3 regions of the Klebsiella sp. RIT-PI-d genome follow, and region 3 is predicted to be linked to each of the others. Evidence: predicted binding sites of a transcription regulator. Region 3 holds the regulator's gene; each other region holds the start of a gene.

Region 1 (6,826 bases), 200 kb from region 3:
AAATTAAATGCTAAACCGGCGCGCGTGGTGATGGAGAAACCGCTCGGAACGTCGCTTGATACTTCTCGCCAGATCAACGATCAGGTTGGTGAGTATTTTGAAGAGTGCCAGGTATACCGTATCGACCATTATCTGGGTAAAGAAACGGTTCTTAACCTGCTGGCGCTGCGTTTTGCCAACTCGCTGTTTGTCAATAACTGGGACAACCGCACCATCGATCACGTCGAAATTACCGTGGCTGAAGAGGTCGGCATTGAAGGCCGCTGGGGATATTTCGACCAGGCGGGCCAGATGCGCGATATGATCCAGAACCATCTGCTGCAAATTCTCTGCATGATCGCCATGTCGCCACCGGCTGACCTGAGTGCTGACAGCATTCGTGATGAAAAAGTGAAGGTATTGAAATCTCTGCGCCGTATCGATCGCACCAACGTGCGTGAAAAAACGGTACGTGGTCAGTACACCGCCGGATTCGCGCAGGGCAAAAAAGTGCCGGGTTACCTGGAAGAAGAGGGCGCAAATAAATCAAGTCATACCGAAACGTTCGTGGCGATCCGCGTTGATCTCGACAACTGGCGCTGGGCGGGCGTGCCGTTCTATCTGCGTACCGGTAAACGACTGCCGACCAAGTGCTCTGAAGTTGTGGTGTATTTCAAAAATCCGGAGCTTAATTTATTCAAAGAGTCTTGGCAGGAATTGCCGCAGAATAAATTAACCATCCGTTTGCAACCCGATGAAGGGGTGGATATTCAGATCCTCAATAAAGTGCCGGGATTAGATCACAAACATAACCTGCAAACAACGAAACTGGATCTGAGCTATTCCGAAACCTTCAACGAGACACATCTGGCCGATGCCTATGAGCGCCTGTTGCTGGAGACAATGCGTGGCATTCAGGCTCTTTTTGTCCGTCGTGATGAAGTGGAAGAAGCGTGGAAATGGGTTGACTCCATTACCGAGGCCTGGGCCACCGATCAGGATGCACCGAAACCCTATCAGGCAGGTACCTGGGGACCCGTGGCCTCAGTGGCAATGATCACCCGCGACGGTCGCTCATGGAATGAGTTTGAATAACCCCTTAAGGTTATTTTACCGGTAACATGATCTAACACAGTTTGTCGCGTTATTTTCGACCATTTACGCCCTGCGTGGATTTCCCCGCAGGGCTTTTTTTATTACACTACCCGCAGTGATTTACCTCTGGGCTGCGCTAATCCTGCCGATTTACTCATCGCAACAGGCTGAGAATCTGCCTCGTAACGTAGCTGACAAGATAAAAATGTTAAGGAGCTTTTATGAATCCTGATTTGTTACGGGTAACAAAACGCATCGTTGAACGTTCCCGCGAGACCCGTTCTGCCTACCTCACGCGTATTGAGGCAGCCAGGAGCAGTACCGTTCAGCGCTCAACGCTTGCCTGCGGTAACCTGGCACACGGTTTTGCCGCCTGCCAGCCGGACGACAAAGCATCCTTAAAAAGCATGCTGCGCAATAACATTGCGATCATCACCTCCTATAACGATATGCTTTCCGCACATCAGCCCTATGAACATTACCCGGAGATTATCCGTAAAGCATTGCATCAGGCCAACGCAGTCGGCCAGGTCGCAGGCGGCGTTCCGGCAATGTGCGATGGTGTCACGCAGGGGCAGGACGGGATGGAGCTTTCCTTGCTCAGCCGGGAGATCATCGCGATGTCTGCCGCAGTCGGCCTGTCACATAATATGTTCGACGGCGCGTTATGGCTCGGCGTATGCGACAAAATCGTACCCGGTCTGGCGATGGCTGCCCTGTCTTTTGGTCATCTGCCCTCGGTGTTCATTCCGTCAGGCCCGATGGCCAGCGGCCTGCCGAATAAAGAAAAGGTCAGAATTCGTCAGCTGTATGCCGAGGGCAAAGTGGATCGCATGGCGTTGCTGGAATCAGAAGCAGCCTCCTATCATGCACCCGGCACCTGTACCTTTTACGGCACGGCTAACACCAATCAGATGGTGATTGAGTTCATGGGAATGCAGTTGCCCGGCTCCTCTTTTATTCAACCCGACGCACCGCTGCGCGAGGCATTAACATCAGCCGCTGCCCGCCAGGTTACGCGCCTGACCAGCAACGGCACTGAATGGATGCCGCTTGGCAAGATGATCGATGAAAAAGTGGTGGTCAACGGCATAGTGGCGCTGTTGGCGACCGGTGGCTCAACCAACCACACCATGCATCTTGTTGCGATGGCACGCGCCGCCGGGATCCTGATTAACTGGGATGACTTCACCGATCTTTCGGCGATTGTGCCGCTGATGGCGCGTCTTTATCCGAACGGTCCGGCAGATATTAATCACTTCCAGGCAGCGGGTGGCGTACCGGTACTGGTGCGCGAATTGCTCAAAGGCGGTCTGCTGCATGAAGATGTGAATACCGTAGCAGGGTTTGGACTTTCCCGTTATACCCTGGAGCCATGGCTGAATGAGGGCAATCTGGAGTGGCGCGAAGGGGCTGAGGCATCGCTCGATAGCAGCATTATTGCCACCATTGATAAGCCATTTTCCCCCCACGGCGGCACGAAAGTACTCAGCGGTAATCTTGGGCGTGCCGTCATGAAAACCTCCGCCGTTCCGGTTGAGAACCAGATTATTGAAGCACCAGCAGTGGTGTTTGAAAGTCAACATGACGTGCTGCCGGCTTTTGAAGCGGGTCTTCTGGATAAAGATTGCGTTGTTGTGGTTCGCCATCAGGGGCCTAAAGCGAACGGAATGCCAGAATTACATAAACTTATGCCGCCGCTTGGTGTATTATTGGACCGCCGTTTCAAAATCGCGCTGGTCACCGATGGACGGCTTTCTGGCGCATCGGGTAAAGTCCCTTCAGCCATTCATGTTACCCCGGAAGCTTACGACGGCGGATTACTGGCTAAAGTGTGTGATGGCGACATGATCCGCGTGAACGGACAGACGGGCGAGCTAACGCTACTGGTGGATGAAAAGGAACTTGCTGCCCGACAGCCGCATATTCCTGACCTGAGCGCAATGCGTGTGGGAACGGGGCGTGAACTGTTTGGAGCACTGCGTGAAAAACTCTCCGGTGCTGAGCAGGGCGCAACCTGCATCACTTTTTAAGATGACAAATTTGTAGATCTGGCGAGAGAAAAAACTCTGATGAAAAACTGGAAAACAAGTGCAGAAGCAATCCTGACCACCGGACCGGTCGTACCGGTTATCGTTGTCAACAAACTCGAACATGCCGTGCCGATGGCGAAAGCGCTGGTCGCAGGCGGCGTTCGCGTACTCGAAGTCACTCTGCGTACCCCGTGCGCGATGGATGCGATTCGCGCCATTGCTAAAGAAGTTCCGGACGCGATTATCGGTGCGGGTACCGTTCTGAACGCGCAGCAACTGGCGGAAGTGACTGAAGCGGGCGCGCAGTTTGCCATCAGCCCGGGGCTGACTGAGCCGCTGCTCAAAGCGGCAACCGAAGGCACTATTCCGCTGATCCCGGGCATCAGCACCGTATCTGAACTGATGCTGGGTATGGACTACGGCCTGAAAGAATTTAAATTCTTCCCGGCGGAAGCCAACGGCGGAACCAAAGCGCTGCAGGCTATTGCAGGTCCATTCTCTCAGGTTCGTTTTTGCCCGACCGGCGGCATCTCTCCGGCTAACTATCGCGATTATCTGGCACTGAAAAGCGTGCTATGTATCGGCGGCTCGTGGCTGGTTCCGGCTGACGCGCTGGAAGCAGGCGACTATGATCGCATTACCACCCTGGCGCGTGAAGCTGTTGAAGGCGCAAAACAGTAAGTTGTTAAATGCCCGCCGGTGACGGACGGGCACGGTAAACACGGGCCGACAGGCCCGTTTTTTTATCCCTGTACCTTGACCTGTGCAGCCGCCGATTTTGCACGAGCAACAGCCTCGTCAACGCTGTCGCCAGTGGCAAGCGTCACGCCCAGACGACGTGATCCGTCAATTTCTGGTTTCGCAAATAAACGCAGCTGCAAACCTGCGCCGCACGCTGTCTCGACATGACTGTAGGTAATATTCTGACTGGTAAGCTGCGGCAAAATCACTGCCGATGCGGCCGGGCCATACTGTCGAATTCCCCCTACCGGCAGGCCTAAAAATGCGCGGACATGTAGAGCAAACTCTGATAGATCCTGAGAAATGAGCGTTACCATTCCGGTGTCATGCGGGCGCGGCGACACTTCGCTGAAAATGACCTCATCGCCACACACGAACAACTCCACGCCAAACAAACCGAAGCCGCCTAACGCCAGTACTATTTCGCGGGCTATTGCCTGAGCACGTTCCAGCGCCAGAGCGCTCATGTGCTGAGGCTGCCATGATTCACGATAATCGCCATCTTCCTGTCGATGGCCCACCGGCGCACAGAAATGAACGCCATCGACAGCGCTCACGGTCAGCAGGGTAATTTCAAAATCAAACGCCACGACGCCTTCGACAATGACGCGTCCGGCGCCTGCTCGCCCGCCCTGTTGGGCATAGTCCCAGGCTTTACTAAGTTGTTCTGCACTGCGGATAAAACTCTGCCCTTTACCGGACGAACTCATAACCGGCTTAACGATGCAGGGCAGTCCAATTTCGCCTACCGCCTGCTGAAAATCGGCCTGGCTATCGGCAAAGCGGTAGGTCGACGTCGGAAGCGAAAGGGTTTCTGCCGCCAGTCGACGAATACCCTCGCGGTTCATTGTCAGTTGCGCGGCACGGGCGCAGGGAACGACTTTTTGTCCGGCCTGCTCCAGCGCAATCAGCATGTCGGTGGCGATAGCTTCTATCTCCGGCACGATATAATCCGGTTTTTCTGCGTCTACCAGCTCCTTCAGTGCCTGACCATCAAGCATATTAATGACGTGTGCGCGGTGCGCCACATGCATGGCGGGTGCATTGGCATAGCGATCGACGGCAATGACCTCAAGCCCCAGACGCTGGCACTCAATGGCGACCTCTTTACCTAATTCACCAGACCCTAATAGCATGATGCGGGTTGCTGCCGGGCGCAGCGCAGTACCTAATAAAATCATCACTCTGTTTCCTTAAACTGACCTGTCGGCAGTATAAACGAAAACGTTTGCGTCTGTCTTCGTTGGTCTTTATTTCACGGATTGATTCTTTAAAAAACGGGTGATATACTGTATAAAATTACAGTGATATGGGGCTGCAAAATGGCGGTTGAAGTTAAATACGTTGTGATCCGTGAAGGTGAGGAAAAAATGTCTTTTGCCAGCAAGAAGGACGCCGATGCGTATGACAAAATGCTCGATCTGGCGGAAGTGTTGGGTAATTGGTTAAGCCAGTCGCCGGTAACGCTGGAAGACGAGCAGCGTGAAGTCATGGCTATGTGGCTTGCCGAACAAAAAGATGTGCTGGGTACCCTGCTTAAAGCCGGGAAGCTTCCCGCGCCAAAAGCCGTGGCAGATGAAGCGTCGGCTAAACGGACAAAAGCTGCCTGACAGCCACTTGCGCTCCTGCCGTTTTGTACCATGCTTTTTCTTCAATCCCTGCGTAATGATGGGGTCTTAAGGAGAAAATAATGCATAAACGTGGAGCGCTTTTATGCCTTCTGCTATTAGCGGGTAGCGCATCAGTACAGGCGGTAAGTCACGATCCGCATCCTAAGACGGTTAAATTTCCGAACTGCGAAAAGCTGGACGCCAGCGGAATTGCAGCCAGTGTTAAACGCGACTACCAGCAAAATCGTATCGTGCGCTGGGCTGACGATCGTCAGAAAATCGGCCAGGCAGATCCCGTTGTATGGGTCGACAGTAAAGAAGTAACGGGCGCCGAAGGCCAGTGGAAGGTGCCTCTTACGGTACGGGGTAAAAGCGCGGATCTGCATTATCTGGTGCAGGTCGACTGTGCAGGAGGCACTGCCAGCTATCAGAGCCGATAACCGACAGTAATTTTCGCACCTTTTGTCGCCTTGACACTTTCTTACGTCCCTTCGCTTACGCTGAATATATCGCAGCTAAACGGAGGGGGTATGTATGGCAAACTGGCTCAATCAGCTTCAATCACTTCTGGCGCAAAAAGGCGTTTCTTCTTCTGCATCTGGCGAACAGGGGCTTAGCAAGCTGCTCGGCCCCGGTGCGCTTGGTGGCCTGGCCGGTTTACTGGTGGCAAATAAATCCTCACGCAAGTTGCTAAGCAAATACGGAACCGGCGCGTTGTTAATGGGCGGCGGTGCCGTTGCTGGCACGGTATTATGGAATAAATACAAAGATAAAATTCGCGAGGCGCATCGGGACGAACCCCATTACGGTACGCAGACAACGCCGCTTGATAAACGAACCGAGCGACTGATTCTGGCGCTGGTTTTTGCGGCCAAAAGTGACGGTCATATTGACGACAGCGAGCGGGCGGCCATTGAGGCGCAGCTGCGTGAATCGGGTGTCGAGGAGCAGGGCAGAGCGCTGGTCGCTCAGGCCATTGAACAACCTCTCGATCCGCAGCGGCTGGCACGTGATGTGGCCAATGAAGAAGAAGCGCTGGAACTCTACTTTCTCAGCTGTGCCGCTATCGATGTCGATCACTTTATGGAGCGCAGCTATCTTACGGCCCTCGGCGATGCGCTCAACATTCCGCAGGAGGTCCGCGAGGGTGTCGAGCAGGATCTTAAACAGCAAAAACAGGCGCTTCCTGAGTAATTCGTGCGGAAAGTCCCTGCGTTTCGCTTGCATCGCTGGCGTCTTTTGCCAACCTTATAGGATGTGAAAAAGCAAAAGAACCGATCTATGCCACCGAAAGCCAAACGTATTCCACATACCATGACCCTACACGGCGACACGCGCACCGATAATTACTATTGGCTGCGCGATGAC
Region 2 (6,826 bases), 930 kb from region 3:
ATGATGTTTAAAGGAGAGCCGCTGTGTATAATGCGCCCCCGCTTTTATCGCTGGAGTGCCTGCTTTGTCCGACCATGAACTGAATCACGAACACTGGATGCGCCACGCGCTGACGCTGGCTCAACGCGCCTGGGATGAGGGTGAAGTGCCGGTGGGAGCGGTGCTGGTACATGAGAATCGCGTTATTGGCGAAGGCTGGAACCGGCCGATAGGGCGTCACGATCCCACGGCGCATGCGGAGATCATGGCCCTGCGGCAGGGCGGGCTGGTGCTGCAAAACTACCGGCTTATTGACACCACGCTTTACGTTACCCTGGAGCCGTGCGTAATGTGCGCCGGCGCAATGGTTCACAGCCGCATCGGGCAGCTGGTCTTTGGTGCGCGCGATGCCAAAACCGGGGCGGCCGGATCGTTAATTGATATTCTGCATCATCCCGGCATGAATCATCGGGTGGAATTTACTGAAGGCGTGTTAAAGGACACGTGCGCGACCTTACTCAGCGAGTTTTTTCGCCACCGTCGTCAGGTTAAAAAAGCCCTCAGACAGGCAGAAAAAGACCCACGCTAGCGGCGAGGGCCATCAGCCAGCACCGGGGCCTTTGAATGCGTGCCGTATCCGCTATCCAGCATGGAGATAAACGGCACGACGGAGGGCGATTCCTGTTCCAGCGTCTCGGGCGATACAGCAGGATAGGCGCGTGAAAGCTGAAGTGTTTTTTCCATCATTCGCTCTTTCTCGATTAAATAACCGACCAGGCTGATTTGATATTTACGGATGTTTTCGACAAACGCGTACGCTTCATGCCCGCGCGCGTAGCCGTAGGTCAGACTGCCGTACACGGGTTTCTGACTGAGTAGTGGTAAACGCTGCTTTACGTCGGCCCAGCTATCAGGATTGCCGTTTTGCTTTGCCGTGAGTGCCCTGACGTCCAGCATATGCGCATAGCCCATATTATAGGCTGCCAGTGCAAACCAGATACGTTCGTTTTCAGGCACGGTGTCCGGTACTTTGCCGATCAGCTCACGCAGATAGCGCATTCCGCCGCTGATGCTTTGCTCGGCGTCGGTCCTGTCGCTTAAACCCAGACTTTGCGCGGTATTGCGGGTCAACATCATCATGCCGCGCACGCCGGTAGACGAGGTGGCCTGCGGGTCCCAGTGCGATTCCTGATAGGCAATAGCCGCCAGTAACCGCCAGTCGATTGTGTCTGCGTATTTCTCAAACAGCGGCTGGAAGTCCGGGAGCGTACTGTCAACAGCGCGTAAAAATGAGCGGGTATCAACATAGTCAAAATCCCGACCGTGCCCAAGATACTTCTCTTCCAGGCGAGCAATAGTTCCTTCCGCAGTTTGCTTATCAAAGAAGACCTGCATGGCTTCTGACAGCGTTTTGTCTTCATCCTGCACGCTAAACCAGGTAACCGGTTGTTCATCGGTGACGTCCAGCGCGACCGCCAGTTCCGGGTGCACCCGCTGAAACAGACTGATGGCACCCGAATCCGTAATAGTGTAGTCAACTCGCCCTGCGACAACATCTTCCATTAGCGTCCGGCTGTTTCGTTGATGATCAACCGTCCAGTTAAGATCCGGAAATTTTTTAGCCTTAAGTTCACGCAGATCGTTAATCACCGCATGGCCCGGCGCTATCGTCAGCTGGTGCGCGCCAATAGACTCCAGCGAGCGGGGACGATAGCTGCCCATACGGTAAACCAGCTGCTGAGAAACGGAAGAGTAGGGGGGGCCAGGCTGATAATGCTTCGCCCGTTCGCTGTTCCATACCAGACCGGCCGCCAGGAGATCGGCGTTGCCGTTATCCAGATCGTCAAACAGCTGATCAATTGTTGGCCTGATCGTCACTTTCAGGCGTACGCCAAGTTGATCGGCAAACTGCTGCGCCAGTTCATAATCGAAACCTTCGACCTTGCCATTAATATTGATATAGGTCATTGGCGACGTAATGGTGCTAATACGCAGTTCACCGCGCGCCCGGATGGCCGCCAGCCGGTTCTCTGGCAGACTTTGCCACACAAGCACGGTCAGCAGAGCGAATAAAAATAATATAACAGACGCTGCGGCCAGTGGATAAATAATTTTTATTTTTTTCAAACAGTTAGTTCTCTTCGCCGTTCCTGAGTCCGATGATCTACAGCTCATGGAATGTGAGCGAATGTTTCAGAAGGAGCGGCATTTTGCTTAACAATACGTCGTCTGGCAACTTTTTCAGGTTGTGTGCCACACTGAATGTTAAAACCAGAAAGGCATTTAATTTCGACGCAAACGGTTTCGTCGCGGCGCACAATTCTTTATAATGACGCCCGTTTTCCCCCCATTGCGCACACTGAAAACTGAGAAGACGAGAGACTTATGATGGAAATTCTGCGTGGTTCGCCTGCCCTGTCGGCATTCCGAATGAATAAATTGCTGGCGCGCTTTCAGGCGTCCAACCTGCCGGTAAGCACCCTTTACGCTGAGTATATCCATTTTGCCGATCTAAGCGCGCCGCTGAGTGCGGAAGAACACGCCCAGCTTGAACGTCTGCTGACCTACGGCCCACACCTTAATAGTCATACCCCTTCAGGAAAATTGCTGCTGGTTACGCCACGTCCTGGCACCATCTCTCCCTGGTCTTCTAAAGCCACTGATATCGCGCATAACTGCGGCCTGCAACAGGTTAACCGCCTTGAGCGCGGCGTGGCGTATTACGTTGAAGCTTCGACTCTTACTGCTGAGCAGTGGCAGGCTGTCGCCGCAGAATTACACGATCGCATGATGGAAACGGTATTCACTTCGCAGGATGAAGCAGAAGCCCTGTTTGCCCATCATCAGCCGACGCCGGTGACTTCGGTTGATCTGCTGGGGAAAGGGCGGCAGGCGCTGAGCGATGCGAACCAGCGCCTCGGGCTGGCGCTGGCGGATGATGAAATTGATTATCTTCAGGATGCCTTTACCCGTCTGGGCCGTAATCCGAACGACATTGAGTTATACATGTTTGCGCAGGCGAACTCTGAGCACTGTCGGCATAAAATCTTTAATGCTGACTGGATCATTGACGGCCAGCAGCAGCAGAAGTCGCTGTTTAAGATGATCAAAAATACCTTTGAGCAAACGCCGGATCACGTCTTATCAGCGTATAAAGATAATGCGGCCGTCATGGAGGGTTCCGACGTGGGGCGCTTCTTCGCCGACCATAAAAACGGGCGCTATGATTTTCATCAGGAAGCTGCGCATATCCTGATGAAGGTCGAAACGCACAACCACCCGACGGCAATTTCACCGTGGCCGGGAGCGGCAACCGGCTCCGGCGGCGAGATCCGCGACGAAGGTGCCACCGGGCGCGGTGCTAAACCCAAAGCCGGGCTGGTGGGTTTTTCGGTTTCCAACCTGCGTATTCCTGGCTTTGAACAGCCGTGGGAAGAAGATTTCGGTAAACCCGATCGCATCGTTACCGCGCTGGACATCATGACCGACGGCCCGCTGGGCGGCGCGGCATTTAACAACGAATTTGGCCGTCCGGCCCTGACCGGTTACTTCCGTACTTACGAGGAAAAGGTTAACAGCCACAACGGTGAGGAGCTGCGCGGTTATCACAAGCCGATCATGCTGGCGGGCGGGATCGGTAATATTCGTGCCGATCATGTGCAGAAAGGCGAGATCGTTGTCGGCGCGAAGCTGATCGTTCTGGGCGGTCCGGCGATGAATATCGGGCTGGGCGGCGGCGCGGCCTCTTCAATGGCATCCGGGCAGTCTGATGCGGATCTCGATTTTGCTTCAGTCCAGCGTGATAACCCGGAGATGGAACGTCGTTGTCAGGAAGTGATTGACCGCTGCTGGCAGCTTGGCGAGGCTAACCCGATCCTCTTTATTCACGATGTGGGCGCGGGCGGCCTGTCTAACGCGATGCCGGAACTGGTTAGCGATGGCGGACGCGGCGGCAAGTTCGAACTGCGTGACGTGTTGAGCGACGAGCCTGGAATGAGTCCGCTGGAAATCTGGTGTAACGAATCTCAGGAACGCTATGTACTGGCGGTGGCGGCTGACCAGCTGCCGCTGTTTGATGAACTGTGCCAGCGCGAGCGTGCGCCATACGCGGTCATCGGTGAAGCTACTGATGAACAGCATCTGGTCATGAATGACCGTCATTTTGATAATCAGCCGATCGATCTCCCGCTGGACGTCCTGCTCGGCAAAACGCCGAAGATGACCCGCGATGTGCAAACCCGTAAGGCCACTGGCGACGCCTTCGATCGTCACAGCGTGACCGTCGAAGAGGCCGTGAAGCGCGTACTGCATCTGCCGACCGTGGCAGAGAAAACGTTTCTGGTCACCATTGGCGATCGCAGCGTGACCGGTATGGTCGCCCGCGATCAGATGGTGGGTCCGTGGCAAATCCCGGTAGCAAACTGTGCGGTGACCACTGCCAGCCTCGACAGCTACTACGGCGAAGCCATGTCGCTGGGCGAACGTGCACCCGTTGCGCTGCTGGACTTCGCCGCATCGGCGCGTCTGGCGGTTGGTGAAGCCCTGACTAACATTGCCGCCACGCACATTGGCGATATTAAACGCATTAAGCTTTCCGCAAACTGGATGTCCGCAGCCGGACATCCGGGTGAAGATGCCGGTTTGTATGAAGCGGTCAAAGCGGTAGGCGAAGAGCTGTGTCCGGCGCTTGGATTAACCATTCCGGTAGGCAAAGACTCTATGTCGATGAAAACCCGCTGGCAGGAAGGCCACGAGCAGCGCGAAATGACCTCGCCGCTGTCACTGGTGATCACCGCGTTTGCCCGCGTGGAAGATGTTCGTCAGACCATCACTCCGCAGCTTTCGGTTGAAGACAATGTGCTGCTGCTGATCGACTTAGGGCTGGGCAACAATGCCCTCGGCGCAACGGCGCTGGCACAGGTTTACCGCCAGCTGGGTAATGCTCCGGCCGATGTACGTAGCGCGGAGCAACTTAAAGGCTTTTACGACGCCATTCAGGCGCTGGTTGCCGCCCGTCAGCTGCTGGCCTATCACGACCGCTCCGACGGCGGGTTACTGGTGACGCTGGCAGAAATGGCGTTTGCCGGTCACTGCGGCGTTGAGGCTGATATCGCCGCGCTGGGCGACGACCGACTTGCCGCGCTGTTTAACGAAGAGCTGGGGGCGGTCATTCAGGTGCGTGCGGCCGATCGTCAGGCGGTGGAAGAGGTGCTGAACGCGCATGGTCTTGGCGATTGCGTACACTACCTGGGGCAGGCGGTAGCGGGCGACCGCTTTGTTATCACCTCTGATGAGCACCCTGTGTTTAATGAAAGCCGCACCACCCTGCGGATGTGGTGGGCAGAAACCACCTGGCAGATGCAGCGTTTGCGTGATAACCCGGAGTGCGCCGATCAGGAGCATGAGGCAAAACGTAATGACAACGATCCGGGCCTCAATGTGAAGCTCTCATTTGATATCAATGAGGATATTGCTGCGCCATATATTGCCACCGGTGCGCGGCCAAAAGTGGCCGTGCTGCGTGAGCAGGGGGTTAACTCTCATGTCGAAATGGCGGCAGCGTTCCATCGTGCGGGCTTTGATGCCATCGACGTCCATATGAGTGACCTGCTGGCAGGACGCACAGGTCTGGAGAGTTTCCAGGCGCTGGTTGCCTGCGGCGGCTTCTCCTATGGCGATGTGCTGGGGGCGGGCGAAGGCTGGGCGAAGTCGATCCTGTTCAATAACCGCGTGCGCGATGAGTTCGAAACCTTCTTCCACCGGCCACAAACGCTGGCGCTCGGCGTGTGTAACGGGTGCCAGATGATGTCGAATCTTCGCGAGCTGATCCCGGGCAGCGAACAGTGGCCGCGTTTCGTGCGTAACCTCTCCGATCGTTTCGAAGCACGCTTCAGCCTGGTGGAAGTAACGCAAAGTCCGTCCCTGCTGTTACAGGGCATGGTTGGCTCGCAGATGCCCATTGCCGTGTCGCACGGGGAAGGGCGCGTGGAAGTACGTGATGCGGCGCATCTCGCTCAGCTTGAAAGCAAAGGGCTGGTCGCGTTGCGCTATGTCGATAACACAGGCAGCGTGACGCAAACTTATCCGGCGAACCCGAATGGTTCACCGAATGGGATCACCGCAGTGACCAGCGAAAGTGGTCGCGTAACCGTGATGATGCCGCATCCTGAGCGCGTCTTCCGCACCGTCAGCAACTCCTGGCACCCGGAGAACTGGGGCGAGGACAGCCCGTGGATGCGTATTTTCCGCAATGCGCGTAAACAGTTAGGCTAAGGGCGGACTGCCGCCACGTCTGCGGACATCAATGATGAATTGATAGCGCAGTTTTACCAGCCGGGCATTTTGCCCGGCTTTTTTATTGTGAAAGCGATCGACAATGTGTGTCTGCAAAACCCGACATTATGCTTAAGGCGTGTCGCTTATTGGAGACATTTAAATTATTGATTTTTATATGTTATTAAAACTACCTAAAAAGGTGTTGTTTTTTGGCGACACATTGAACGAAAAGCAGACGGCAATGTTATATCACCTTTTTTATATAAATCCTTTTTAAAACATGCGTATAAAAAATAATTTTCAAAACTGGCACGCATGATGCATAATATTAACCAGTGGCTCATTCACCTTCTTATGTCAGCCCCCTCGGGACGCGCTACATAAACTTCGAATGACGCACAACAAGGTGCCTGCCGTCCAACTTCTGATAATTGCTTTTGCTTTATCAACCATCGGGCGAAACGTCGAGTTAGGCACCGCCTTATTACATAATAAAGCCGGGTTAATACCCGGCTTTATTGTATCTGCCTTCCGCCTCAGTTAGCATCGGCCTATTCAGGTCTGATGAGAG
Region 3 (6,826 bases):
AGTACATCCTGTATAAAGGATTTATCGGCGTGGATGGTATTAGCCTGACGGTAGGGGAAGTGACTGCGACACGTTTCTGCGTACACCTTATTCCGGAAACGCTACAGCGTACCACGCTCGGTCAGAAAAAACTCGGCCAGCGAATTAATGTTGAAATCGATCCGCAAACGCAAGCCGTCGTTGATACGGTAGAGCGCGTTCTCGCCGCGCGCGAAGCAGTGCTTAAAATGGTGGAAGAAGAATAACGCTGGCAGAGAGTAATTCGCTTTTAGCCGGTAATAAAAGAGACCTGCGCCTGAGCGCAGGTAGAAAGGATTAGCGTGCGACGCGTAGACCGTCTTCAACACCACGTGAGAAAACGATCTGCCAGAGCTGAATATCCCGTGCCCGAAAGGCGCCCGCGCAGGCCGTCAGATAATAATCAAACATCCGCTTGAAGCGTTCAGAATAGTTATTGGCAATCTCAGGCCATAACGCCTGGAAACGTTGATACCATGCCATCAGCGTTTTGTCGTAATCAGGGCCAAAATTATGCCAGTCCTCCATTACGAAATGAGATTCACTGGCTGTCGCTATTTGCCGGACCGACGGTAAACAGCCATTGGGAAAAATATATTTATCGATCCATGGATCAACACTGGTGTCCGTTTTTTTCGCACCGATGGTATGCAAAAGGAAAAGCCCGTCCGGCTTGAGATTGCGATCCACCACCTCAAAATACGTTTTGTAGTTTTTAGGACCGACATGTTCAAACATGCCTACTGACACGATACGGTCAAACTGATCCTGCAAGTCGCGATAATCCTGAAGCAGGAAATTAACATCGAGGCCTGAACACCGGTCCTGAGCCAGCTTCTGCTGTTCGGCAGAAATGGTTACGCCGGTCACGCTGACGTGGTAATTTTTGGCCATCCATGAGGCAAGGCCGCCCCAGCCGCAGCCAATATCCAGCACTCGCATCCCGGGTTTGAGCTGTAGTTTTTCGCAAATCAATGCCAGTTTAGCCTGCTGCGCATCGACCAGATTATCGGCCTCTTTCCAGTATGCACAGGAATACTGCATGTAGGGATCGAGCATTCGGGTAAACAGATCGTTGCCCAAATCGTAATGTTCCTTACCCACGATCCAGGCACGTTTTTTACTTTGTAAATTAATCAGACGAGTTGTAGCCACGCGAAGCGTGTCTTTCAGATGGTGCGGTAACTGGGTGTCCAGACCGGCGCGGAGGATCTTAGTGAAAAAGCTGTCCAGCTGGTCGCATTCCCACCAGCCATCCATATAACTTTCACCCAACCCGAGCGAGCCTTCCTGGAGCACACGCTTAAAGAAATGCGGGTTTTTAACCTGTAAATCATAAGGAGCTGCACCATTAATGGTGATATCTGCGCGGCTTAATAACTCGTTCGCAATACGATACCAGTCGTCTTCCGGTATGCTGACGTCTTCGATACACGATGAACTCATAGCTTCTCCATCACGCGTATATGATTCAGATCCATAAAAGCGTAGATACAATTTGGCTTATGAAAAAACTTACAGTGGCACTGTAAGTTTACTGTCCGATGTAGAAACAGAGGAAGGAAGGGAACCCTTACCGAAATGCCATCCGTGGTGTAAACGGGTGAACTCCATCACCCGCTAAATAATACTGCTTTTATCGTAATAATATGCAATGCAAGAAAGTATAGGACGCTAAACACTCTGATTCAACACAAAAATGTTAGCGCGCTAATTAATTACTTCTTTGACACACTCCAGCTGTCAACGCTTTGCGGGAACCCTGATTTTGTGACTTTCCATTTGCTGCATCCAGTAGCCAATACCCGCCAGAACTGCGGTCATCAGCATAACGCTGGTGGTGGTTAACAGCGGCGTTGCCACCAGCCAGGAGACGACCAGGCTTGCAAGAAAACACAGTCCAAGCTGCAACGTATTCTGCAACGCTGCCGCGCGTCCCGTTGCCTGGGGAAAGGGACGTAGCGCCTGCGCAACAACGATGGGATAAATACCGCCGTTTGCGATCGCCATAATACAAAACGGGATCAGAAGCGCTGTCAGCGAATCAGGGCTGAATAACCCGGTACACCAGGTGCCAATCACGCTTAATGCGTAGAGACTCAGCAGCCAGGGAAGTAGCTGCTCTCCCTGCCATTTTTGCAGTGCTGCCCGGCAACCGTAGCCGCCAACTAAAAATGCAATGGTTTGCGGTACATAGCTCAGACCAATTGCGCCGGGTCCATACCCCATATCATGAAGAATAAACGGTGAGCCGGTGAGCCAGGCGAAAAAACTGGCTGAGCAGGCAGCGTAAATCAGCACGTTTCCGAGATATGAGCGTGAACGCAGCAGCATACTAAACGTCAGGGCTTTACCGTCAGTGGCATTTTTTTGCGTAACCTTCTTCAGGCGCAGGGCAGGAAGCATCAGGATCAGAGTGATAGCAAACAGCGTGGCGAATATAGCCTGCCAGTCAAAATGAGTGAGTATCCAGCTGCCAAGAAGCGGCGCGAGCGCGGGCGAAAGACCAACCAGCGGCATGATAGTGGCAAAAATACGGTTTACACGCTGCGCCGGATAGTAATCGGTAACCATGGCCTGCCAGGTGACGGCAGCCGCGCAAACGCCAGCGGCCTGGACGAAACGCAGCACCAGTAGCGTTGTGGCATCTTTAACCCAGAGCATCCCCAGACAGCCGATGGCGAAAATTGCCAGTCCGGTTAATAACACCGGGCGACGACCGAAACGGTCAGAGAGCGGGCCCCAAATTAACTGGCCAAGGGCAAACCCCGCGAGGAATACACTTAAACTGGCGCTCACCGCTGCGGCAGGCGTATTAAGATCCTGCTGAATTGCCGCAAAGGCGGGTAAATACATATCGGTGGCTAAAAAACCCAGCACGCTGAGTCCGCCAAGCCACACCAAAAACCCTTTTCCAGGTTGCATAACACTTCTCTTTATAATTGCAGATGACAGGAACATGAGTGTAGGCAGTGCATTCCAGGTTGTGAAACGCTAATATTTGCGAATTGACATCAAAAAAATTGAAGGCAAAAAATGTGGTCAGAATATTCTCTTGAAGTCATAGATGCGGTAGCGCGCAACGGTAGCTTTAGCGCGGCGGCACAGGAGTTGCACCGCGTGCCTTCTGCTGTCAGCTATACAGTCCGCCAGATGGAAGAGTGGCTGGCTGTCCCGCTGTTTGAACGTCGGCACCGGGACGTAGAATTAACGCCGGCAGGAAGCTGGTTTTTGAAAGAAGGGCGTTCTGTTATCAAAAAAATGCTGATCACCCGCCAGCAGTGTCAGCAAATTGCCAACGGCTGGCGCAGTCAACTGCCTATCGCCGTCGATAACATTGTCAGACCTGAACGCACTCGCCAGATGATTGTCGATTTCTATCGCCATTTCCCGGATGTCGAACTGATCGTTTTTCAGGAAGTTTTTAACGGTGTCTGGGATGCGCTGGCGGACGGCCGCGTTGAACTGGCGATTGGCGCAACGCAGGCTATTCCGGTCGGAGGACGCTATGCCTTTCGCGATATGGGCATGCTGAGCTGGAGCTGCGTTGTGGCGCGCCACCATCCTCTGGCGCTTAATATCGGGCCTTTAAGCGATGATGAATTGCGCAACTGGCCGTCGCTGGTACGCGAAGACACCTCGCGATCGCTGCCTAAACGTACGACGTGGCTGCTGGACAATCAAAAAAGGGTGGTCGTGCCTGACTGGGAGTCTTCGGCTACCTGCATCTCGGCAGGGCTCTGCGCGGCAATGATCCCCTCACATTCTGCCCGCCCGTGGCTGGATTCCGGGGAGTGGGTGGAGCTGGATCTGGAAAATCCTTTTCCTGATGCGGCATGTTGTTTAACCTGGCAGCAGAGTGATATTTCACCCGCGCTGGAATGGCTGCTGGCGTATCTGGGCGACAGTGAAACACTGAATAAAGAGTGGCTGCGGGACCCGCAGGAAACGGACCCCGCTTGTTAACTTAGCGGCGATAGTCAAGATAGGGACCGTCAGCAACCGATCGACGTTCAATGAGTTGAGGATGAACCTCAATTGATTTTGATTCGACGCGCTTATTCACAATGCGATCCAGCAGGGTATTGAACGCTTCCTCTCCGAGCGAGTCTTTAGGCTGATGAATGGTTGTCAGCGCCGGTGTAAAGAAACGGGCGTTGCGCACATTGTCATAGCCAATCAGGGAGATATCCTGCGGTACGCGCAAACCCATTTCATCGGCAGCGCAGAGCGCACCCATCGCCATGATATCACCGCCGCAGAAAACGGCTGTCGGGCGAGGGGATTGATTAAGAATTTTTTGCATCGCCTGATAACCTGACTCAGGCTCAAAATCACCCTGCACGATCCACTGCGGTGGAACATTAACCTGAGTTTCTTCCATTGCTTTCATAAAACCGGCCAGTCGACCTGCGCCGGTATTGCGCTCGAGCGCGCCCGGAATAATACCGATGTCACGATGTCCACGCTCAAGTAAATACCGCCCGGCCATGTAACCCCCTTCGAAGGCATTGTCGATCACCGAGTCGGTAAAATCAGCTTTGGATTCGCCCCAGTCCATTACCACCATCGGTATATGACGGTATTCTTCCAGCATTTTCAATAGCGGCTCAGGATACTCAGAGCACATCACCAGCAGGCCATCGACACGCTTCTGCGCCATCATTGAAAGGTAGGCGCCTTGCTTTTCTATGTCGTTCCAGGCATTGCCAAGGATCAGTGTGTAGCCTTTCTGAAAACAGCTTTTTTCAACCGCTTCAATAATTTCAGCAAAATAGGCGGCTTCGCTGCTGGTCGCCAGAAGGCCAATGGACTTGGTATGATTTACCTTGAGGCTCCTGGCAACGGCGCTCGGAGAGTAGTGAAGTTCTTTAATTGCCGCCCACACCGCATTACGCGTATCTTCAGCAACAAAACGCGTCTTGTTGATAACGTGAGATACAGTGGTAGTGGAAACGTTTGCGCGTCTCGCGACATCTTTAATTGTTGCCATTAAATCTTACTCCGGACCCTGGCCTGAACGCCTGCAAATAGGAGGGTAAACGTTTGCCTTTACACACCCCTGTTGCAATTTCGTCGTCATTGCTTTGCGCCGGGAAATGACACATTACGTCAGGTGAGGGGTAATGACTGGTACGCTTATAATTAAGCGTGGAATTTTGGCCGATTCTGAAGAAAAGTGAAAGAGAAAAATGTGTCTCACTTTAAATCCTGCAAGATTTTCGCCGCAAGGTGTGTAAAAATGGACAAGCTCACATTTCACAAGGTTATAACAAGGAGTAAAAATCGATGAGTACCGATCTTAAGTTTTCCCTGGTCACCACGATCATTGTCCTGAGTCTGATTGTCGCAAGTGCTCTGGTTGCTGTCCTGCACTGATTGCTCCGGCGGAGTATTTTCTCTCCCTCGTGCTCCGTACCAGCTTATTGTGCTGATAGTAAAACTGTTTTGCTTGTGGCTTACTTTTATTTTTTCAATGATGTCGCTTTTTTCGCCGCGCCAGCCAGCATATGAGACCTGCATTAGCCGCTAACGGGTAACACAGAGGGCGCAAGCCCTCTGTGTGTTAACTCAGGCTGCCAGGTTGTCAGCCACGAATGACCAGTTCACCAGCGCCCAGAAATGCTCCAGATAACCCGGGCGGGCATTACGATAGTCAATGTAATAAGCATGTTCCCAGACATCGACCGTTAATAGCGGTTTGTCGGAGGTGGTCAGCGGTGTGCCGGCGTTAGAGGTGGATACAATCGCCAGGCTGCCGTCAGATTTTTGTACCAGCCATGTCCAGCCAGAACCAAAATTCTTGATTGCCGCATCGGTAAACTGCTTTTTAAAGTCGTCTACGCTGCCGAACGACTGGCTAAGGGCTGCGGCGAGATCGCTGCCTGGTTCGCCGCCAGCGTCAGGAGCCAGGCAGTGCCAGTAAAAGGTGTGGTTCCATACCTGAGCCGCATTGTTAAAAATAGCGCCTTCCGAGCCGCGAATAATGTCCTCAAGCGACTGGTTTTCCCACTGCGTATCTTTGATGAGGTTATTCAGATTTGTTACGTAGGCCTGATGATGTTTGCCGTGATGATAAGTGAGGGTCTGGGCAGAAATGTGCGGTTCCAGCGCGTCTTTTGCATACGGTAATGCAGGTAATTCAAACGACATTGCAATACTCCTTTTTTATTTTGATAACTCAATATCCACATGATAAGCATGGATATATTAACAAAATAAAGGCACAGGCAGAAGAGGCGTTCTTAGGCTGCATGTGCCCTAAAAGGATAATCAGCGGATCGTTTTAGCTGTCATCACCCGGCGTGCCCCCACATAGTGACGCACCCAGTAATCTTCGCTCAATGATGATATCTGGATATCCTGACCGCTGCGCGGTGACTGAATAAATTTACCGTTCCCGACATATACGCCAACGTGGTCGGCGGTGCCTCTGCCCTGAGTGCGGAAGAACACCAGATCGCCGCTTTCGAGACTTCTGCGCTCAATCGGTGCGGCATCACGCAGATGGTACATCTCGTTAGCCGTCCGCGGGATAGGGATTTTGACTAAATCTTTGTAGGCATAATAAACCAGACCGCTGCAATCGAAGCCGGTGCGCGGCGAGGAACCGCCCCAGTGATACGGTTTGCCGATCTGATTCATTAACTTTGACATGGCCGTTTTTTGTGCTTTTTGCATACGGACCTTATGGACATCACTCAACGCCAGCGGTTTGGCTGAGGCATTGAGGCATTTATTCTTGTAACCTTTGCGCGTGAGGCATTTTTTATCTGCCAGTTTTACGGCCGCAATTTTGCTGTTTTTA

What was found. The regulator PurR, encoded in region 3, represses purine synthesis genes. The targets are predictions, from matches to a motif close to CANGCAAACGTTTGCNTG.
Region 1: purT (formate-dependent phosphoribosylglycinamide formyltransferase) is a predicted target of PurR. The motif match lies at 5,066-5,083, and genes of this name have one in related genera.
Region 2: purL (phosphoribosylformylglycinamidine synthase) is a predicted target of PurR. The motif match lies at 2,271-2,288, and genes of this name have one in related genera.

What each region holds. Positions count from the first base shown of each region.
Region 1 covers NZ_LGIT01000009.1:1,505,968-1,512,793, reverse strand. The annotation lists gene zwf (glucose-6-phosphate dehydrogenase) at 1-1,074, shown strand, start outside; gene edd (phosphogluconate dehydratase) at 1,296-3,107, shown strand; gene kdgA (bifunctional 4-hydroxy-2-oxoglutarate aldolase/2-dehydro-3-deoxy-phosphogluconate aldolase) at 3,147-3,788, shown strand; gene purT (formate-dependent phosphoribosylglycinamide formyltransferase) at 3,851-5,029, opposite strand; gene AC791_RS13520 (YebG family protein) at 5,171-5,458, shown strand; gene yebF (protein YebF) at 5,539-5,898, shown strand; gene AC791_RS13510 (tellurite resistance TerB family protein) at 5,993-6,652, shown strand; gene ptrB (oligopeptidase B) at 6,740-6,826, shown strand, end outside.
Region 2 covers NZ_LGIT01000009.1:2,230,263-2,237,088, reverse strand. The annotation lists gene yfhb (phosphatidylglycerophosphatase C) at 1-4, shown strand, start outside; gene tadA (tRNA adenosine(34) deaminase TadA) at 65-568, shown strand; gene mltF (membrane-bound lytic murein transglycosylase MltF) at 565-2,106, opposite strand; gene purL (phosphoribosylformylglycinamidine synthase) at 2,365-6,252, shown strand.
Region 3 covers NZ_LGIT01000009.1:1,303,266-1,310,091, reverse strand. The annotation lists gene AC791_RS12560 (riboflavin synthase) at 1-245, shown strand, start outside; gene cfa (cyclopropane fatty acyl phospholipid synthase) at 316-1,464, opposite strand; gene punC (purine nucleoside transporter PunC) at 1,762-2,943, opposite strand; gene punR (DNA-binding transcriptional activator PunR) at 3,055-3,984, shown strand; gene purR (HTH-type transcriptional repressor PurR) at 3,986-5,011, opposite strand; gene AC791_RS20380 (YnhF family membrane protein) at 5,308-5,397, shown strand; gene sodB (superoxide dismutase [Fe]) at 5,590-6,171, opposite strand; gene AC791_RS12530 (C40 family peptidase) at 6,292-6,826, opposite strand, start outside.